2 regions of the Bacillus sp. UNCCL81 genome follow, and region 1 is predicted to be linked to the other one. Evidence: a T-box and tRNA genes for the amino acid it is inferred to sense, from the RefSeq annotation. Region 1 holds a T-box; the other holds one or more tRNA genes.

The links. The T-box of region 1 lies ahead of serS (serine--tRNA ligase). A T-box ahead of a tRNA ligase gene usually reads a tRNA of that ligase, here a tRNA-Ser.
Region 2: it encodes a tRNA-Ser, which carries the amino acid that the T-box ahead of serS (serine--tRNA ligase) is inferred to sense. The anticodon was not compared.

Annotation. Positions count from the first base shown of each region.
Region 1 is NZ_FOMF01000024.1:8,749-19,067, reverse strand. Features, by position in the region: gene BM319_RS24065 (YaaC family protein) at 7-966, opposite strand; gene guaB (IMP dehydrogenase) at 1,082-2,545, shown strand; gene BM319_RS24055 (serine hydrolase) at 2,637-3,986, shown strand; gene pdxS (pyridoxal 5'-phosphate synthase lyase subunit PdxS) at 4,120-5,004, shown strand; gene pdxT (pyridoxal 5'-phosphate synthase glutaminase subunit PdxT) at 5,017-5,604, shown strand; T-box leader at 5,655-5,880, shown strand; gene serS (serine--tRNA ligase) at 5,948-7,222, shown strand; gene cstA (carbon starvation protein CstA) at 7,274-9,067, opposite strand; gene BM319_RS24030 (LytR/AlgR family response regulator transcription factor) at 9,203-9,937, opposite strand; gene BM319_RS24025 (sensor histidine kinase) at 9,941-10,319, opposite strand, start outside.
Region 2 is NZ_FOMF01000007.1:246,383-256,701, reverse strand. Features, by position in the region: partial or broken rRNA gene rrf (5S ribosomal RNA) at 1-3, shown strand, start outside; tRNA gene BM319_RS16970 (tRNA-Val) at 9-84, shown strand; tRNA gene BM319_RS16965 (tRNA-Thr) at 88-160, shown strand; tRNA gene BM319_RS16960 (tRNA-Lys) at 169-244, shown strand; tRNA gene BM319_RS16955 (tRNA-Leu) at 266-348, shown strand; tRNA gene BM319_RS16950 (tRNA-Gly) at 378-452, shown strand; tRNA gene BM319_RS16945 (tRNA-Leu) at 461-547, shown strand; tRNA gene BM319_RS16940 (tRNA-Arg) at 558-634, shown strand; tRNA gene BM319_RS16935 (tRNA-Pro) at 659-735, shown strand; tRNA gene BM319_RS16930 (tRNA-Ala) at 746-818, shown strand; tRNA gene BM319_RS16925 (tRNA-Met) at 847-920, shown strand; tRNA gene BM319_RS16920 (tRNA-Ile) at 930-1,006, shown strand; tRNA gene BM319_RS16915 (tRNA-Ser) at 1,015-1,107, shown strand; tRNA gene BM319_RS16910 (tRNA-Met) at 1,160-1,236, shown strand; tRNA gene BM319_RS16905 (tRNA-Asp) at 1,240-1,315, shown strand; tRNA gene BM319_RS16900 (tRNA-Phe) at 1,324-1,399, shown strand; tRNA gene BM319_RS16895 (tRNA-Thr) at 1,449-1,521, shown strand; tRNA gene BM319_RS16890 (tRNA-His) at 1,531-1,606, shown strand; tRNA gene BM319_RS16885 (tRNA-Gly) at 1,613-1,683, shown strand; tRNA gene BM319_RS16880 (tRNA-Ile) at 1,700-1,776, shown strand; tRNA gene BM319_RS16875 (tRNA-Asn) at 1,798-1,872, shown strand; tRNA gene BM319_RS16870 (tRNA-Ser) at 1,879-1,969, shown strand; tRNA gene BM319_RS16865 (tRNA-Glu) at 1,981-2,052, shown strand; gene BM319_RS16860 (bifunctional transcriptional activator/DNA repair enzyme AdaA) at 2,499-3,053, shown strand; gene BM319_RS16855 (DMT family transporter) at 3,050-3,949, shown strand; gene glgB (1,4-alpha-glucan branching protein GlgB) at 4,624-6,552, shown strand; gene BM319_RS16845 (glucose-1-phosphate adenylyltransferase) at 6,500-7,627, shown strand; gene BM319_RS16840 (GlgC family sugar phosphate nucleotidyltransferase) at 7,676-8,695, shown strand; gene glgA (glycogen synthase GlgA) at 8,689-10,122, shown strand; gene BM319_RS16830 (glycogen/starch/alpha-glucan phosphorylase) at 10,148-10,319, shown strand, end outside.

The sequences.
Region 1 (10,319 bases):
TGTTTATTATGTAGTTAAAAAACGATGAATTAAATAAGGAATTTTTTGTTCCGTTGTTGTTAAAAATTGGTTTATCAAAGGATAATCATCAGTAGAATAAGTCTGTAAAAGTTCACACCACCAGTCAGTTTCATAGCGACAAATCATACTCAAGTTATATAAAAGTAGATAGTGGTAAAGAATTTCAGGTAATAATAAAAGCGCTTCCTTTTGTGATTTTATAAAATAACTTTGATTTAATATATTAAAATAAAATGGCGCTTTATTTAAAATTTTATCAGGAAAATTTGACTTAATTTTAATTTGCTTTTGATTCTGTTCAACAATTACAATATCTATTGAAGCTTGCTTTGATTGAAGAAATGAAATAAAACGTTCTGAAGTAAAATGATAGGATGACAAAATTTGTTCAGGTAAAGTAATTACATCATGATCAACAGTAGTTGGGAAAAATAAATTTCCTTTTTTGGTAATTTTAAGGATTTTATTTAATTCTGGTATTGATTGTAAAAGCTGAAGCATTGTAAATTTTTCGTTTTCTAAATTATTAAGATTAAATAATACTTTAGAAGCATGAGTAAATAATCCATTTTTTTGGATTTTAACTTCGTCATCAATAAAAGAATATCCTACTTTTTTTATTTTTCTTGAGGTAACACCATGAGCCAGAATTGCAGTGGTACTCGGGTAATCAGGATCTACGGTAAGTATGCAAGCCTTTAATAATTGTACTAGCCCATAAAACAGTAATGTAGGTTTTACATTAATTTGAGAATTTTGAGCTGCATGAAAATAACTTTTTCCATGCTCAATATAATATAAAAATGGATAAGCATTACGAAAAGCCTTTGTTTTTTGTTCCTTGGAATTAGTACGTTCATATTTTGTTTGAAGATAGTTTTTTGAATATTGCGCAGAGCTAAAATAACATAGCTCATCCCATACATTACTATACGAGTATAACATAAGAGGGGAACTCCTTATTAACTGAATATTTAAACATAATTTGACTTCCTTGACAGTGTTTTATCCTATTGTTAATCTACTAATAATATTTATACGTGTATAGGGGGGCTTTTTTATGTGGGAATCAAAATTCGTAAAAGAAGGACTTACTTTTGATGATGTTTTACTAGTTCCAGCGAAATCTGAAGTACTTCCAAATCAAGTTGATGTAAGTGTGAGATTAACTGAGAAAATTCAATTAAATATTCCATTAATCAGCGCAGGAATGGATACAGTTACAGAAGCAGATATGGCTATTGCAATGGCTAGACAAGGTGGATTAGGTATCATCCACAAAAATATGTCAATTGAAGAGCAAGCTGAACAGGTAGACAAAGTAAAGCGTTCTGAAAGTGGTGTAATTGATGATCCATTCTTCTTAACACCATCTCATAAAGTTGCAGACGCTGAATATTTAATGGGTAAATATCGTATTTCAGGTGTTCCGATCGTAAACGATACAGAGAATAGAAAATTAGTAGGTATTTTAACAAATCGTGATTTACGTTTTATTCAAGATTATTCAATTGTTATTTCAGATGTTATGACAAAAGAAGATCTAGTAACAGCTCCTGTTGGAACTACACTTGCAGAAGCAGAAAAAATTCTTCAAAAACATAAAATTGAAAAGCTACCCCTAGTTAATGAAGACGGTACTTTAAAGGGCCTAATTACAATTAAGGATATTGAAAAAGTAATTGAGTTTCCAAACTCAGCGAAAGATCAACAAGGACGATTACTTGTAGGTGCAGCTGTAGGAGTAACAAAAGATGCACTTCAAAGAGTAGAGTTTTTAGTGAAAGCTAACGTCGATGTAATTGTAATTGATACAGCACATGGTCACTCTAAAGGCGTTATTGAAAAAGTAAAAGAAATTAGAAGTAGATTCCCAGAACTAGCAATAATCGCTGGTAACGTTGCAACAGGTGAAGCAACTAAAGAACTTATTGAAGCTGGAGCAGATATCGTAAAAGTTGGTATTGGACCAGGTTCGATCTGTACTACTCGAGTTGTTGCTGGTGTAGGTGTTCCTCAACTAACTGCAGTTTATGACTGTGCTTCTGTTGCTAGAGAATACGGAGTTCCTATTATTGCCGATGGTGGTATTAAGTACTCTGGAGATATCGTTAAAGCTCTTGCAGCTGGTGGGCATGTAGTTATGTTAGGAAGCATGTTTGCTGGTGTACAAGAAAGTCCTGGCGAAACAGAAATCTTCCAAGGTAGACAATTTAAAGTTTATCGTGGTATGGGTTCTGTTGGAGCAATGGAAAGAGGAAGTAAAGATCGTTATTTCCAAGAAGGTAATAAAAAACTAGTTCCTGAAGGTATTGAAGGACGTGTTCCATATAAAGGCCCATTAGCTGATACAGTTCACCAATTAATCGGTGGAATTAGAGCTGGTATGGGTTACTGTGGTACTGCTACATTAAATGAACTAAGAGATAACGCACAGTTTATTCGTATGTCTGGTGCTGGATTACGTGAAAGTCATCCACACGATGTTCATATTACAAAAGAAGCACCAAATTACTCACTATAATAATTTAAGCAATCTACCTAGGGCAATTACAAGAAATTGTAGTTGCCTATTTTTTGGGAAATAATTGTGTTAAAATGAACAAGTGAAATTAATGGTTGGAGGTAAGACAGTGATTGGAAAGAAAATACTAACAAAATTGATCGTAATAGCATTAGCGATTACGATAATTATCCCAATGAATTTACGACCAGCTGCTGCAGAGGACGTTTTAGATATTAAAGCTAAAGCTGCGATTTTGGTTGATGCAAATTCAGGGAAAATATTATATGAAAAAAATTCAAAAGCTCCATTACCGATTGCAAGTATGTCTAAAATGATGACAGAGTATCTAGTTAATGAAGCAGTAAAAAATGGCAAAATATCATGGGATGATAAAGTAACTGTTTCTGATTATGCTCATAAAATCTCTCAAAACACTGGATTATCTAACGTACCACTTGAATTAGGTGGTCAATACACAGTAAAAGAACTTTATGAAGCAGCTGCTATTTATTCAGCAAATGGTGCGACAATTGCACTAGCAGAAAAAATTGGTGGGTCAGAGAAAAACTTCGTCCAATTAATGAACGATAAAGCAAAGAAACTAGGCCTAGGAGACGTTAAATTTGTTAATGCTACTGGTTTAGTAAATAAAGACTTACAAGGGATGCAACCAGAGGGAACTTCCCTTACTGATGAAAATATTATGTCAGCAAACGGTGTTGCAAAATTAGCCTATAATCTAATTAAAACATATCCTGAAGTACTTCAAACTTCTTCAATTCCAAAGAAAACATTCCAAGAAGGTGGAAAGTATCCTGTAAAAATGGATAACTGGAACTGGATGTTACCAGGGTTAGTATTTCAGTACCCAGGTATGGATGGATTAAAAACAGGTTCAACAGATTCAGCTGGATTCTGTTTTACTGGAACTGCTAAAAGAGATGGTCAACGTTATATTACAGTTGTAATGGGGGCAAATTCTTATAACTCAAGATTTAGTGAAACGGCTAAATTAATGGATTACGGTTTCAGTAACTTCGAAAAAGTTACATTGGTATCAAAAGGTCAAACTGTAAAAGGTAATAAAACAGTTAAAGTAGTTAAAGGTAAAGATAAAGAAGTAAAAGTAGTAGCGAAAGACGACGTTACTTTAGCTATAAAACGCGGTGAAGCTAAAAATTATAAAGCAACTGTCCAATTGTCAGGTAAGTCAATCGATAAGAATGGCAATATTAAAGCTCCAATTAAAAAAGGAACAAAGGTTGGACAAATTGTGGTTAAATCTTCAAAGAATGAAGATTTAGGATTTATCAATACTAATAATCAATCGTACGATTTAGTAGTCGATAAAAGTGTTGATAAAGCAAATTGGTTAGTTCTATCATTCAGAGGAATTGGATCATTTTTCGGGAATTTATGGGATAGCATCGTAGGCGGAATTGGTGGTTTATTTAAATAAATTTCTATATAAGTATATCAGTAATTGTTAAGTTGTCATTTTTTCAGTAAAATAAAAGTAAGGTAACTTTAACTAGGGGATAAGAAATACTAAAATGTTACCAAGTAAGCTTTAATAATGGAGGGGCATAACAATGAATTTAACAGGAACAGAACGTGTAAAACGCGGCATGGCAGAAATGCAAAAAGGCGGCGTTATTATGGACGTAGTAAATGCTGAGCAAGCTAAAATAGCGGAAGCTGCTGGTGCAGTAGCAGTAATGGCATTAGAAAAGGTACCATCTGATATTCGTGCAGCTGGTGGAGTAGCTCGTATGGCTGATACAAGTATTACTGAGGAAATTCTTAACGCTGTTAGTATTCCTGTAATGGCTAAAGCTCGTATTGGACATATCGTTGAAGCGCGTGTTTTAGAAGCAATGGGAGTAGATTACATCGATGAGAGTGAAGTATTATCTCCAGCAGATGATATCTTCCATATTAATAAATCAGATTACACTGTTCCATTCGTTTGTGGTTGCCGTAACTTAGGTGAAGCACTTCGTCGTATTGGTGAAGGCGCATCTATGCTACGTACAAAAGGTGAGCCTGGTACTGGAAACATTGTAGAAGCAGTACGTCACTTACGCCAAATCAATGGTGAAATCCGTAAAGTAGTTGGTTTATCTCGTGATGAATTAATGGTTGAAGCTAAAAACCTTGGCGCTCCATTCGAATTATTACTTCAAATTAAAGAACTTGGTCGTTTACCAGTTGTTAACTTTGCAGCTGGTGGAGTAGCAACTCCTGCTGATGCAGCTCTAATGATGGAATTAGGCGCTGATGGTGTATTCGTAGGATCTGGTATCTTTAAATCAGAAAACCCTGAGAAATTTGCTCGTGCGATTGTACAAGCTACTACTCACTATCAAGATTATGAATTAATCGCTAACCTTTCTAAAAACTTAGGTCCTGCTATGAAAGGTATCGACATGAGACAACTTGCTGCAGCAGATCGTATGCAAGATCGTAGCATTTAAGTTGGTGAATTTATGAAAATAGGTGTATTAGCATTACAAGGTGCAGTTCAAGAACATATAAATGCAATTAAAGCATGTGGTGCTGAAGCTGTTATCGTAAAACGTGTAGAACATTTAGATGGACTTGATGGTATCGTATTACCTGGTGGAGAGAGCACGGCAATGCGTAAGTTGCTTGATCATGTCGGGTTATTAGAACCTTTAAAAGAGAAAATCGAAAATGGTTTACCAGCATTCGGTACATGTGCAGGTATGATCTTACTTTCAAAAGAGATTGCAAATGATGACACGGTGCATCTAGGGGTTATGGATATGGTAGCTGAACGTAATGCCTATGGTAGACAAGTGGATAGTTTTGAAATAAACATCCCAATTAAAGGTGTTTGTGAAGACTACCCAGCTGTATTTATCAGAGCACCATTTATACGTTCCGTATCAGGTGATGCAGAGGTTATTGCAGAACATGATGGTAATATTGTAGCAGTTAGACAAAATCACATGTTAGCAGCATCTTTCCATCCCGAATTAACGAATGATTACCGTTTTATGAATTACTTTGTAGAGATGGTTAAGGAAAAAAGTGCAAATTTAAGTATGTAACTATTGAAAAAAGTAAAAGCTTATAGTAAATTATTATATAATTTAAATTGTCTAAAGCGATGAAAGAAAATAGTAGCAAGTTCTAAATTTATAGAGAGTCGGTGGTTGGTGAAAACCGATAATGAAGACTTGTGAATCCATTCTTGAGCGGGTTACGGAATGCTGTAAGGCTAGTAAGTAACCCCGGTACTATAGTCCGTTAACTATACTAAGGTGGAAGAATTACTTATTAATTCTTCAATTAGGGTGGCAACGCGGGTAGCTCTCGTCCCTTTTATGGGATGAGGGCTTTTTTGTATTCTTTTTTATCCTTTAGACAATAAAAGAATAGGAGGATTTAAAAATGTTAGATATTAAATTATTACGCAGTAATTTTGAAGATGTTAAAGCGAAACTTCAGTTACGTGGTGGCGACATAAGCTATATCGAAAAATTTGAAGACTTAGATTTAAACCGTAGAGAACTACTTGTTCAGGTTGAAGGATTAAAAAGCCGACGTAATGAAGTTAGCCAAGAAATCAGTGTATTAAAGCGTGAGAAAAAAGATGCTGAAGCACTAATTGTTGAGATGAGAGAAGTTGGAGATAAAATTAAAGCTCTAGATGAAGAGATTAGAACTTTAGAAGAGCAACTAGATGCTATTTTATTTACGATTCCAAACTTAGTTAGTGATTCAGTACCAGTTGGATTAACAGAAGACGATAATGTTGAAATACGTAGAATAGGTGAAGTTCGTACATTTGATTTTGAACCAAAGGCACATTGGGACTTAGGTGTTGATTTAGACATTTTAGACTTCGAACGTGGAGCAAAGGTTACTGGTAGCCGTTTTACTTTCTATAAAGGCTTAGGAGCTAGACTTGAACGTGCTTTAATCAGCTTTATGTTAGATCTTCATACAGAGGAGCATGGGTACACTGAAGTACTACCTCCAAACCTTGTAAATCGTGCTAGCATGATTGGTACAGGACAACTACCAAAATTTGAAGAAGACGCATTCCGTATCGAGAAAGAAGACTTTTTCTTAGTACCTACTGCAGAAGTACCTGTAACAAACTATCACCGTGACGAAATTCTTGATGCTGCTCAATTACCGATTGCATATACTGCATATAGCGCGTGTTTCCGTTCTGAGGCAGGTTCTGCTGGTCGTGATACACGAGGACTAATTCGTCAGCATCAATTTAATAAAGTTGAACTAGTGCGCTTTGTAAAACCTGAAGATTCTTATATTGAATTAGAAAAATTAACAGCTCAAGCTGAAAAAGTTCTTCAATTATTAGGATTACCATACCGTGTCATTACATTATGTGCTGGAGATATTGGATTTTCTTCTGCAAAAACGTATGACATTGAAGTTTGGTTACCAAGCTATGATGCATACAAAGAAATTTCTTCTTGTAGTAACTTTGAGGCGTTCCAAGCAAGAAGAGCGAATATACGCTTCAGACGTGATCCAAAAGGAAAACCGGAATTTGTTCATACATTAAACGGCTCTGGTCTTGCAATAGGACGTACGGTTTCTGCAATTTTGGAAAACTACCAACAAGCAGATGGCTCAGTTATTATTCCTGAAGTTCTTCGTCCATATATGGGTGGAAAAGAAGTAATTAAATAAATAAAAAAGCAGAATGTATTTGAGAGGTTCTCAGATACATCTGCTTTTTATTTAGATTGTTTTAACATTAAGTTTATAATTAGGTGTGTTCCACAATTCCATCCATTTTTTAATTGCTGCTATTAAAATTACGACTCCTAAGACTAACATAATGATAGATAAGACGCCATTTAACATACTATACCCTGCTGCATTATGGTTTAGATAAACATTTTTGATCATCCAGTATCCTGCATAGTTTACAGTGATAAAAAGGTAGGCAAGTGGAATTAAACAGGTAAGCATATACCAACGTTTATCAGCTATCTTTAATAGCACTGTTGCCCCTATAATTAATCCAATAGAAGCCATTAGTTGGTTAGATACTCCAAATAATGCCCAGATCGATCCAATATCCCCTGAAAATAAGAGATATCCCCACATAAAGCATGCTAGTGCACTAGCAAAAATTGATCCTGGTACCCAATCTGTTTTCTTTAATGGCTTATAATATTCCCCAAAGAAATCTTGAATTAAATATCGAGCTACTCGAGTTCCAGCGTCAATTGCTGTTAAAATAAATACGGCTTCGAACATAACAACAAACTGGAAGAAATAGGATGCTAAGTGACTAAACCAAGGAATAGATGTAAATATGTACGTCATACCTACCGCCAATGTTACAGCTCCACCAGTACGTCCTTCTAGACTTAATCCAATTTCTTTACTAAGTTCCGGTAAGTGGACAACATTCATTCCTAACGTTTTAAAAACTTCTGGAGTAGAGTTAATTGCAAAGTAGTCTGCTGGCTGAAGTGCAGTAGCAGCGATTAAAGCCATAATACCTACTAAACATTCAACTAGCATAGCACCAAATCCTACAACCTTTATATCGCTCCATCGATCAAGCATTTTTGGTGTTGTACCAGAGCCTACAAATGCATGAAAACCTGAAATTGCTCCACATGCTATTGTAATCGAAATAAATGGCCAAACTGGACCGGCTAAAATAGGTCCCCCGCCGTTAACAAATTTAGTTACAGTCGGAAATTGTATGGAGGGATTAATAATAAATACCCCAATAATGAGTGCAATAAATACACCGATTTTCATAAAACTACTTAAATAGTCGCGAGGTGCCAGTAAAAGCCATACTGGCAAAGCAGCAGCAAAAAACGCATAGATAGGTAGTATGATTGCCAAAGTTCTCGTATCAAATGTTAAAAAATCACCTAAAGCAGTTTCTTGTATTGTCGGTCCCATAAAGACGCCAACCATTAGTAATATAAATCCAATCGTTGAAGCTAACTTTAAATTGCCAGTTTTTTTATATAGTAGCCCTACACCCATAGCAATTGGTATTGTGATTCCAACTGCAAATGTACCCCATGGATTATTTTCAAGCGCATGTAGAACAACCATTGAAAGTCCGGCCATTGTAATTGTAATAATGAAAAGCATAGCTAGTCCCGTACAGAAGCCTGCAATTGGTCCAAGCTCTTCTTTTGCTACTTCTGATAGTGACTTACCTTTCTTTCTCATTGAAGCATATAAAACGACTGCATCATGTACCGCTCCACCGATTACAGCACCAATTAATAGCCATAGCAGACCTGGAAGATATCCAAATTGAGCGGCCAAAATTGGACCTACTAGTGGGCCAGCTGCTGCGATTGCAGCAAAGTGATGACCAAAAGAAACCCATTTGTTAGTAGGAACATAATCCTTACCATCATTTAACTCATGTGCTGGAGTAGGAATAGAATCATTTAATTTAAGTACCTTCACAGCCATAAATGTTCCGTATAGACGATATGCAATCATCAAAATACACATAGAAGCAATAACTATTGTAACCGCATTCATTTTATTTAATAAGCCTCCCTTGTTTCTTTTTATTTACACTCATTTTACTTTATGAAAATTAAATTTTTGAATTTTCAATGTAAGACGCAATAAAAATAGGTTGAGAAGCATGAATGGATTATTGAAATACAAGCTTTATAAATTAAAAAGTTGTTTAAGTTCCTTTGTGTACGTCCGACTAACAGGTACTTTTTCACCATCATTCATAATTAAATTATATGTGGAATTAAACCAAGGCTGAATTTCAATGATTTTATCTAAATTGACAATATAGCTCCGATGGACACGGGTAAATGATGTATTTTGGAGCTTTCGCTCTAAGTTGATTAAAGGCTCATTTATTCGATAAGTCATCTTATCAGTAACGACACTTGTTTTACCTTCTTGTGTAAAAATGTAGATGATCTCTTCGAACGTTATTAAAAGAATTCTTTCATCAACTGAAATAGCCAATCTATCTTGTTTTAAAAGAGGGGGATTCTTTTTTAGCTCAGTCTTAATAGATTTCATACTTAGCTTTGCTAATTTTTCAATAGTCTTTTGAATTCTTATTTCATCAAATGGTTTTAAAATATAATCAATCGCATGTAAATCGAATGCATTTAAAGCATACTCATCATAAGCTGTTGCAAAGACGATTGCAGGTTGATGGCTGAGATCCTGCAGTTTTTGTGCTAATTCTAATCCACTTTCGTCAGCTAACTGGATATCTAAAAATACAACGTCGACGTCTTCTAGTTGAATGAAATCCAATGTACTTCTAATTGAGTCCGCTTCACCGACTATTTCGACTTCCTTGCTTCTTTTTAGTAAATAAGCAAGTTCGTCCCTTGCTAATGGTTCATCATCTACAATTAGTGCTTTTAACATTAATTATCCCTCCATTACTTCTTTCATTAATGGGATTCTTATCGATACTTTCGTTCCAGTGTTCAGATCTGATTTTATTTGAAAATATTCTTTTTCCCCGTAAATTTCTTCAATTCGTTTTTTTATATTCCATAACGCTGTTCCAGTTCCCTCTTTCGACTGTATTGTTTCGTTCCCAATTGTATTTAGTAACTCTGGTGAAATCCCCTTGCCATTATCTTCGGTGATGAGAATCATATCATTATTGAACTCATATGCTTGCACAGTTACCTTTAAAATTTTTTCCTTTGAAAATGCATGTCGAATCGAATTCTCTATAAGTGGTTGAAGTGTAAAAGGGGGGATTTGAACCATTTTTAAATGAGGTTCTATTTGGAACTCA
Region 2 (10,319 bases), on a different contig from region 1:
GGTTTGATGGAGGATTAGCTCAGCTGGGAGAGCACCTGCCTTACAAGCAGGGGGTCGGCGGTTCGAGCCCGTCATCCTCCACCATATGCCGACTTAGCTCAATTGGTAGAGCAACTGACTTGTAATCAGTAGGTTGGGGGTTCAAGTCCTCTAGTCGGCACTCTTTATGAGCCATTAGCTCAGTAGGTAGAGCATCTGACTTTTAATCAGAGGGTCGAAGGTTCGAATCCTTCATGGCTCACCATTTTCTAAAAAGAAAATATTTGCGGGTGTGGCGGAATTGGCAGACGCGCTAGACTTAGGATCTAGTACTTCGGTGTGGGGGTTCGAGTCCCTTCACCCGCACCATTTAAATTTATAAGTTATAAGCAGTATACGCGGAAGTAGTTCAGTGGTAGAATACAACCTTGCCAAGGTTGGGGTCGCGGGTTCGAGCCCCGTCTTCCGCTCCACATATGCTGCCGGGGTGGTGGAATGGCAGACACACAGGACTTAAAATCCTGCGGGGGTTGACCCCGTGCCGGTTCGAGTCCGGCCCTCGGTACCATTTATAATATGCGCCCGTAGCTCAATTGGATAGAGCGTTTGACTACGGATCAAAAGGTTATGGGTTCGAGTCCTTTCGGGCGCGCCATATTATTTCACCTGTAATTCTGAACGGGAAGTGGCTCAGCTTGGTAGAGCACCTGGTTTGGGACCAGGGGGTCGCAGGTTCAAATCCTGTCTTCCCGACCATTTAAAACATGGGGCCTTAGCTCAGCTGGGAGAGCGCCTGCCTTGCACGCAGGAGGTCAGCGGTTCGATCCCGCTAGGCTCCACTTGAAGAAACTTAAATTAACTTATTATGGCGGTGTAGCTCAGCTGGCTAGAGCGTACGGTTCATACCCGTGAGGTCGTGGGTTCGACTCCCTCCGCCGCTACTTATTTAAGGACCTTTAGCTCAGCTGGTTAGAGCAGACGGCTCATAACCGTCCGGTCGTAGGTTCGAGTCCTACAAGGTCCACCACTTATAATGGAGTAATACCCAAGTCTGGCTGAAGGGATCGGTCTTGAAAACCGACAGGGGTGTAACAGCCCGCGGGGGTTCGAATCCCTCTTACTCCTCCATTTTTATTAAAGTTTATATTAATGGAACTATATTAAATAGTATCCACATTATCGCGGGGTGGAGCAGTCTGGTAGCTCGTCGGGCTCATAACCCGAAGGTCGCAGGTTCAAATCCTGTCCCCGCAACCAAATGGTCCCGTGGTGTAGCGGTTAACATGCCTGCCTGTCACGCAGGAGATCGCCGGTTCGATCCCGGTCGGGACCGCCATTTAAGATGGCTCGGTAGCTCAGTCGGTAGAGCAGAGGACTGAAAATCCTCGTGTCGGCGGTTCGATTCCGTCCCGAGCCACCATCTTAAATAAATATAAGTAAATAAAACAAAGTGATATAGATAATAAAATGCCGACTTAGCTCAATTGGTAGAGCAACTGACTTGTAATCAGTAGGTTGGGGGTTCAAGTCCTCTAGTCGGCACTCTTTATGGCGGTCGTGGCGAAGTGGTTAACGCATCGGATTGTGGTTCCGACACTCGTGGGTTCGATTCCCATCGGTCGCCCCATATTTTGCGGGTGTAGTTTAATGGTAAAATAGAAGCCTTCCAAGCTTCGGTCGTGGGTTCGATTCCCATCACCCGCTTTTTATAAAATTTAATGGGCCTATAGCTCAGCTGGTTAGAGCGCACGCCTGATAAGCGTGAGGTCGATGGTTCGAGTCCATTTAGGCCCACCATTAATTTTTATAATTAGTTTTTCCGCAGTAGCTCAGTGGTAGAGCACTCGGCTGTTAACCGAGTGGTCGTAGGTTCGAACCCTACCTGCGGAGCCATATGATAGAGAAGTACCCAAGTGGCTCAAGGGGCGCCCCTGCTAAGGGTGTAGATCGGGTAACCGGTGCGAGGGTTCGAATCCCTTCTTCTCTGCCATATTTTTTTTTGGCCCGTTGGTCAAGCGGTTAAGACACCGCCCTTTCACGGCGGTAACACGGGTTCGAGTCCCGTACGGGTCATATCTAAAGCTCAGTTATTTGTGATAACACAGGTAACTGAGTTTTTTATTTGTCTTTTTTAGGACTTTATTGAAAGATCTTTAATTGAGTATAGCTTTCTTCATTATATTAAAGTGTTCTTCTTTCATTTTAAAATGTACAAGGAATTATCTCTCATAGATGCAATATGTTCGCTGTCACTTTTACAAATAAAGTAATAGAAACAGCATATTGTAGTCATAGCTCTCCATGGTTTCACTATTCCTCTTTTCCGTTAATCTTCATTCGGGCCACATATCCTTATTTTTCAATACTAATATTCTTTTCACTCATTTTAAATCCAAACATCATCAGATGGTCTATTAACTACTATTATCCTTCTTCCATAGAAATTAGAAAGCAAGAAATTGAAAGCAAGCGCAATATCTTAGTGTTAAAATGTGAATAGCTAAAGATGAGGTGATTAAATGAACGGATTAAATAATCAGGTCATGTGGGATGCAGTTGAATCATGCGATGAAAAGTATGATGGAATGTTTATTTATGCAGTTAAGTCCACTGGAATCTGTTGTAAACCTTCGTGTAAGTCAAGAACCCCTTTAAAAGAAAATGTGTCATATTATCCGTCATTTTCTTTGGCAATTAAAGATGGGTACCGTCCATGTAAAAGATGTCGTCCTGATTTACTTCACTCAAATGAGGAGGATATTATTTTATCTGCCAAACATTTTATTGAAAAAGAATATCGAAATAGCTTAACATTGGATCGGTTAGCAATTGAAGTTGGAGTAAGTAAGTTTCATTTGCAAAGATTATTTAAAAAATCCACAGGTTTATCGCCGTTAGAATACGCAACTAGGTTAAGAATGATAGAAGCTTTGAGATTATTACGAGATACTGAGAAAACCATAACTGAAATAGCGCATAATCTTGGTTATAAAGGCTCGGCACATTTTTCAAGCATGTTTCGTCATCATTTTAATTACACTCCAACTACATTCAGAAAGGGGTTAAATAAATGAAGTTAAAAGATGGAATAGCTTTATTGAGCCTAGCTGCATTATGGGGAGCTTCATTTTTATTTATTAGGATAGCTTCACCTGTTTTTGGACCAATTTTAACAATACAGGGAAGAGTTATAATTGCTGCGTTTGCACTGGTACTATATTTGGTTATTACTAAAAAGTCATTACACTTTAAAAAGAGATGGAGACAATATTTAATAATAGGGGCATTAAATGCGGCAATACCATTTACATTAATTGCTACATCAGCATTACATTTGCCAGCTTCAATGTCATCAATTCTAAACTCTTTGACGCCATTATTTACAGCGCTGGTTGTTTTTGTATGGACGAAAGAAAAGTTGAGTATTCGTAAGTTGATTGGAATAATAGTGGGTTTAATAGGAGTGATCTTGTTAGTAGGTTGGAGTTCGATACCGTTTACTTATGATGTTAAAATAGCAATTGGACTAGCAGTTTTGTCGACTATTTCATATGGGATTGCAGGTGTGTATGCTAAGAAAGCTTTTGATAGGGTACCACCACTTTCACTTGCAGCTGGTCAACAAATTGGTGCTGCAATTATACTTTTACCTTTTACATTTCTAAATTTCACTGCATCTACAGAAAAAGTTTCAGGAGTTGCTATATTGGCAGTTCTAGGATTAGCATTATTTTGTACTGCTATAGCCTATTTATTGTACTTTTATCTTATCGAAAGTGTTGGACCTACCAAAACATTAAGTGTTACTTTTCTAATTCCTGTGTTTGGAATAATCTGGGGAGTTCTTATTTTGAAAGAACATATTACATTAGGGATGTTGTTCGGTTTTCTTGTCATCTTATGTGGTGTATTCCTGATTTCGGATATTCGTTTACGAGTAATCACATCAAATAAGCGAATGCAAGTCTAATAAGCTTTTAAATACTAAGACAAAAAAGGATTTTCGTAATAACGAAGATCCTTTTTACTATATTACGATTGTTATTTTAGTGAGCTAAAAATAAGTCCAACCAAAGAGGGTAGCACAACTAGGGAAATTATGATATTGACACAAACCTTAGTAACTTTGAAGTGATCCTTTTCTACATGTATTTCAATAATTTTTGTTGAATTTCCTAAAACGTAAGTAAGTTAATATTTAATGCCACAATTTATTACCGCATAAAGAGTAGATTCGTTTTTAAGTTTATTTTTACTTTTGCATCTGTAATTTGATAGTCGTTTCTAAAAATTTTTCAAAAAAAAATTCTCCCCTTTAGTTCGACATTTTTCTACAATTCTTTTTTAATATAAAGTTTATATGTAATAAAAGTGTAAATTATGTATGAAATTTTATGATAAATCAAAAAATTACAAATTAAGACAAGGGGTTTTGTAAATGCGTTGTATAATTATACGGTGATATTCGTTCGACAAATTCGACATTTTTACGACAAACGCAATAATGACAACGGTTTCATGAATGGTTATTCATTTTCTGAAAAAAGTTTTTGAATTTTTTTTGCATAAAAACAAGGTGAATATATATATTTGTAGAATATTAAGAGATAGAAGAATTTAAGAGATTGTAATGAGGTGAGGATGTTGCTTTTGACACGGCCAACTGAGTTTGATGTGCATTTATTCCATGAGGGAAGTTTATTCCATAGCCATGAATGCTTTGGGGCACATGTTGTAAAAAATGGGAATAAAGTGGGAACTACTTTTACAGTGTGGGCTCCACATGCGAAAGCTGTCTCAGTTGTTGGGGACTTTAATAAGTGGAATGGTTCTGAACATAAAATGGAAAAGTTGAACGATCAAGGGATTTGGACGATATCTATCCCCAATATTGGTCATGGGACGATATACAAATATGAAATTTCAACCAAGCGTGGTGAAGTTTTATTAAAAAGTGATCCTTTTGCTTTCTTTAGTGAGCTAAGACCAAGCACAGCTTCGATCGTTTATGATCTTTCGGGCTATAAATGGAAAGATGCAAAATATCGTAAGCAAAAATTTAAAAAGTCAGTTTATGAAGAACCAGTTTTAATTTATGAGGTACATTTAGGTTCTTGGAAAAAGAAGGAAAACGGTGATTTTTACACTTATGCAGAACTAGCGACAGAACTAATTCCATATGTAAAAGATCATGGTTTTACACATATCGAAATATTACCATTAGTTGAACATCCATATGATCGTTCTTGGGGGTATCAAGGAGTAGGATATTTTTCATCTACTAGTCGATATGGAAATCCTCATGAGCTAATGAGCTTTATTGACGAATGCCACCAAAACGGATTAGGAGTCATTATGGATTGGGTGCCTGGTCATTTTTGTAAGGATTCTCATGGATTATACATGTTTGATGGTGAACCGACATATGAATATGAAGGTTATGATGCCAGAGAAAATGAAGTATGGGGTACAGCGAATTTTGATTTATCAAAACCAGAGGTAAAATCATTTCTTATTTCAAACGCTCTATATTGGATGGAATATTTTCATATTGATGGTTTCCGAGTAGACGCTGTTGCAAATATTTTATATTGGAAAAATAGAAATGAAGAGAATCCTTTTGCAACTCAGTTTTTAAGTAAATTAAATGAAGCGGTATTTGAACATGATCCACAAGTATTAATGATAGCTGAAGATTCTACTGATTGGCCATTAGTTACTGCACCTACATACGAAGGTGGATTAGGTTTTAATTTTAAGTGGAATATGGGTTGGATGAATGATGTTTTGACTTATATGGAGACTCACCCAACACAAAGAAAGCATCATCATAATAAGATGACTTTCTCGTTTTTATATGCCTTCTCAGAAAATTTTGTTTTACCTTTTTCACATGATGAAGTAGTACATGGTAAGAAATCTTTGTTAAATAAAATGCCAGGTACATATGAGGAAAAGTTTGCTCAATTAAGGGTACTATTTGGCTATTATTTATCTCATCCAGGTAAAAAGCTTTTATTTATGGGTAGTGAATTTGGGCAATTTGATGAGTGGAAGGATTTAGAGCAAGTTGATTGGATGATAAAAGATTATGAATATCATTCCAAGATGAACAAATATTTTAAAGAATTATTATCGATTTATAAAAAAAATAAATCACTTTATGAAGTTGATAATCATTGGGATGGATTTTCATGGATTGATGCAAATAATGCAGATCAGAGTGTATTTTCATTTATCCGTAAAGGAAAAAACAAAGAGGATTATGTCATCGTAATCTGTAATTTTAGAGAGATTTCTTATGACACATATCGAATTGGAGTACCTGCAAAGCATCGATATAAAGAATTGCTCTCAAGTGACTATGTACAATTTGGTGGCGATAGTAAAATAAATCGTTCTGCCATTGAATCAGAAGAAATACCATTTCATGGTTTACCATACAGTATTGAAATAGCATTACCTGCCTTTAGTTTTACAATCATTCGTCCAGTCAAAATGCGAAAGGGGATTAGCAGCAATGGTTCAGAAAAAATGCGTAGCAATGTTACTAGCAGGGGGAAAAGGGAGTAGATTGAGTTCTTTAACAAAAGAACTAGCAAAACCAGCCGTAGCTTTTGGAGGTAAATATCGAATAATAGATTTTACTTTAAGTAATTGCACAAATTCAGGTATTGATACTGTTGGGGTGTTAACTCAATATCAACCACTTGTACTAAACTCATATATTGGTATAGGAAGTGCATGGGATTTAGATCGCTTAAATGGTGGGGTAACTGTTTTGCCACCATATTCAGAAGCATCTGGAGTTAAATGGTATACAGGTACTGCAAGTGCAATTTATCAAAATTTAAATTATATAAAGCAATATCAGCCTGAATATGTTTTGATTCTTTCAGGTGATCATATTTATAAGATGGACTATAGTAAAATGCTAGACTATCACATTGAAAAAGAGGCAGATGTATCGATTTCAGTTATCGAAGTTCCGATTGATGAAGCTAGCCGTTTCGGAATTATGAATACAAATGATGAAATGGATATTATTGAATTTGAAGAAAAACCTCAATATCCAAAGAGTAATTTAGCATCAATGGGAATTTATATTTTTAAATGGAATGTTTTAAAAGAGTTTTTAGAGATGGATGATCGTAATCCAGAATCAAGTAATGACTTTGGTAAAGACGTTATTCCGCTTTTATTAGAAGAAAAGAAAAAAGTAGTTGCTTATCCTTTCAAAGGTTATTGGAAAGATGTTGGTACAGTAAAAAGCTTATGGGAAGCAAATATGGATTTGTTAAATGAAGATAGCGAACTAAATATTTATGACCGTGATTGGCGCATATATTCAGTTAATCCAAATCAACCACCACAATACATTGCACCTACAGCAATCGTTGAAGACTCTCTAATTAATGAGGGGTGTGTTGTTGAAGGTTTTATATCACATTCTGTCTTATTCCAAGGTGTAACAATAGGAGAAGGCAGTATGATAAAAGATTCTGTCGTTATGCCAGGTTGCGTTATTGGAAAAGATGTACGAATTGAAAGTGCTGTAGTAGCTCCTGGAATGGTGATTCCTGATGGAAGCCTTTTAGGTCCTGAGAAAGATTATGAAGAGGTAATTCTAGTTACAAGCGGAGAATAAGAGGTGGCTCATTCCTCAAATAGAAAAATAGATTGAGAGGGTTATTTGATGAAACATACTATGCTAGGAATAATTGAGGCGTCAACACATTTTGAATCTTTAAAGCCGTTAACACAGCATCGACCATTAGCAACACTTCCTTATGCAGGTCGATATCGTTTAATCGATTTTATGTTAAGTAATATGGTGAACTCTGGTATTACGAGTGTCGCTGTATTTCCTGATCAACCTTATCGATCAATTATTGATCACTTAGGCTCCGGTAAACATTGGGACTTAAATCGTAAAAAGGATGGACTATTTATTTTTACGCCAGAACCAACTGATGGAGCTTTTGGTACATTCGATTTTATCGAAAAGCATATTCAATTTTTACAACGTTCTACTCAAAAGTATGTAGTAGTAGCAAATACTTATACGATTTGCTCAGTGGATTTTAGACCAGTTTTAAAGAGACATATCGAAACAGATGCACAAATTACTGAGTTAAAGCAGTTCAGTAAATCTTTAAATATCTATATCCTCGAAAAAGAGTTATTGTTAAAGCTTTTTGAAAACTTCCACGAAAAAGGCTATGAAACAATTATGGACGTTGTACGCGATCAAAATAATGAGGTTGAACTAAGTGCGTATGAAATACCTCAACAAGTTTCAATCATTCAAACAATTGAGGATTATTTCGAGCAAAGTATGAAATTATTAAATCCTGAGATATGGAATCAATTATTCTTAAAATCTTATCCTGTCTTTACTAAGGTTAAAGATGAGCCACCAACAAAATATTCAAAAGAAGCAATTGTCAAAAATTCAATTGTAGCTAATGGATGTGAAATTGAGGGAACGGTTGAAAATAGTATTATTTCAAGAGCTGTGAAAATTGGAAAAAATACAATTATTCGAAATTGTGTTGTTATGCAAAAATCAAACATTGGAGATAATTGTATATTAGATGGCGTTATATTAGATAAAGATGTTCGAATAGAAGATGGTGTTGAAATAAAAGGAAGCTTAAGTGAGCCTGTAGTGCTTCAAAAAGGTTCAGTCCAAGGAGCGTTGATTCAGTGGTAAATGTTTTATATATTGTTTCAGAATGTGTACCGTTTGTTAAATCGGGAGGGCTTGCAGATGTTGCAGGCGCTCTCCCTAAGTATTTAAATAAACTAAATACGAATGTAAGAGTAATGCTTCCATTCTACTCGTTAATTCCCGCTAAATATAGAGAAGAAGCTAAGCTAGTAAAAGAGCTTTCTATAAATCTAGGCTGGAGAAAACAGTATTGTGGTTTATTTGAATTGAAATTAGAAGGAACAACTTATTATTTTATTGATAACGAGTACTATTTCAATCGAGACAAGTTGTATGGTCATTTTGATGATGGAGAGCGTTTTGCATTCTTTTCTCTAGCTGCAATTGAATGTATTAAAGAATTAGACTTTAAACCTGATGTTATTCACTGTCATGACTGGCATACAGCAATGATCCCATTTTTCATGAAAGAGTATGGCGCATTAAAAGATATTAATCCAAAAATGAAATCTGTATTTACCATTCATAACCTTCAATTCCAAGGCGTATTTTCAAAAGAAGTAATGGACGATATGTTAGGAATCGATGAACAATTTTTTCGCGATGACTATTTGAAATTTTACGATTGTATCAACTTTATGAAAGCTGGAATCATTTCAAGTGATTTCGTAACAACTGTGAGTCCAACATATAAAGAAGAAATTAAGCATGAATTTTTTGGAGAGCAATTAGATGGACTATTACGTGAGCAAGATCACAAACTTTTTGGAATTGTAAACGGAATTGATGAAACCATTTATAATCCAGCTACTGATCGAAAAATTCACTCTAATTACGATGAATTTACAATCGAAAATAAGACTGAAAATAAATTGAAATTGCAGGAGTCACTTGCATTAAAAATGGATGAAAATATTCCTATTATTGCAATGGTTTCCCGATTAACAAGTCAAAAAGGAATTGATCTTATTCAACACGTATTCCCTCAAATTATGGATCATAATGTCCAAGTAGTAATTTTAGGTTCTGGTGATGAAGAATTCGAGAACTTTTTTAAAGCAATGGAGCATAACTACTACGATAAAGTTAGAGCTTACATTGGATTTGATGAACGCTTTGCTCATCAGATTTATGCAGGTGCGGATTTATTCCTTATGCCTTCACTATTTGAGCCATGTGGATTAGGTCAGCTTATTGCGATGAAATACGGGTGTGTTCCAATCGTAAGAGAGACTGGGGGGCTAAATGATACTGTCCAGTCATATAATGAAGAGACGAAGAATGGAAATGGTTTTACCTTTACTAACTTTAATGCTCACGATATGCTTCACACAATAGAACGTGGATTGAGTATTTATGAGAATAAAAAACATTGGAAATCAGTCAGAAGGAATGCAATTAGAAGAGATTCAAGTTGGTTAAAATCTGCTAAAGAATATGCAAAATTATATATGCAGTCTTCAAAGTAAAAATCTTTTAGGGCGAGGTGATTCCATGTTTTCTAGTGTGGAGGAGTTTGAATGGAGTTTTAAAGAGAAACTAGAAAGTATGCATGGAAAGAGTACTGCAGATAGCACTACTCAAGAGCAATTTCAAACACTTGGAACGATGATTCGTGAATATATTAGCGGTAATTGGTTAGGTACAAGTGAACAATACCGCTTAG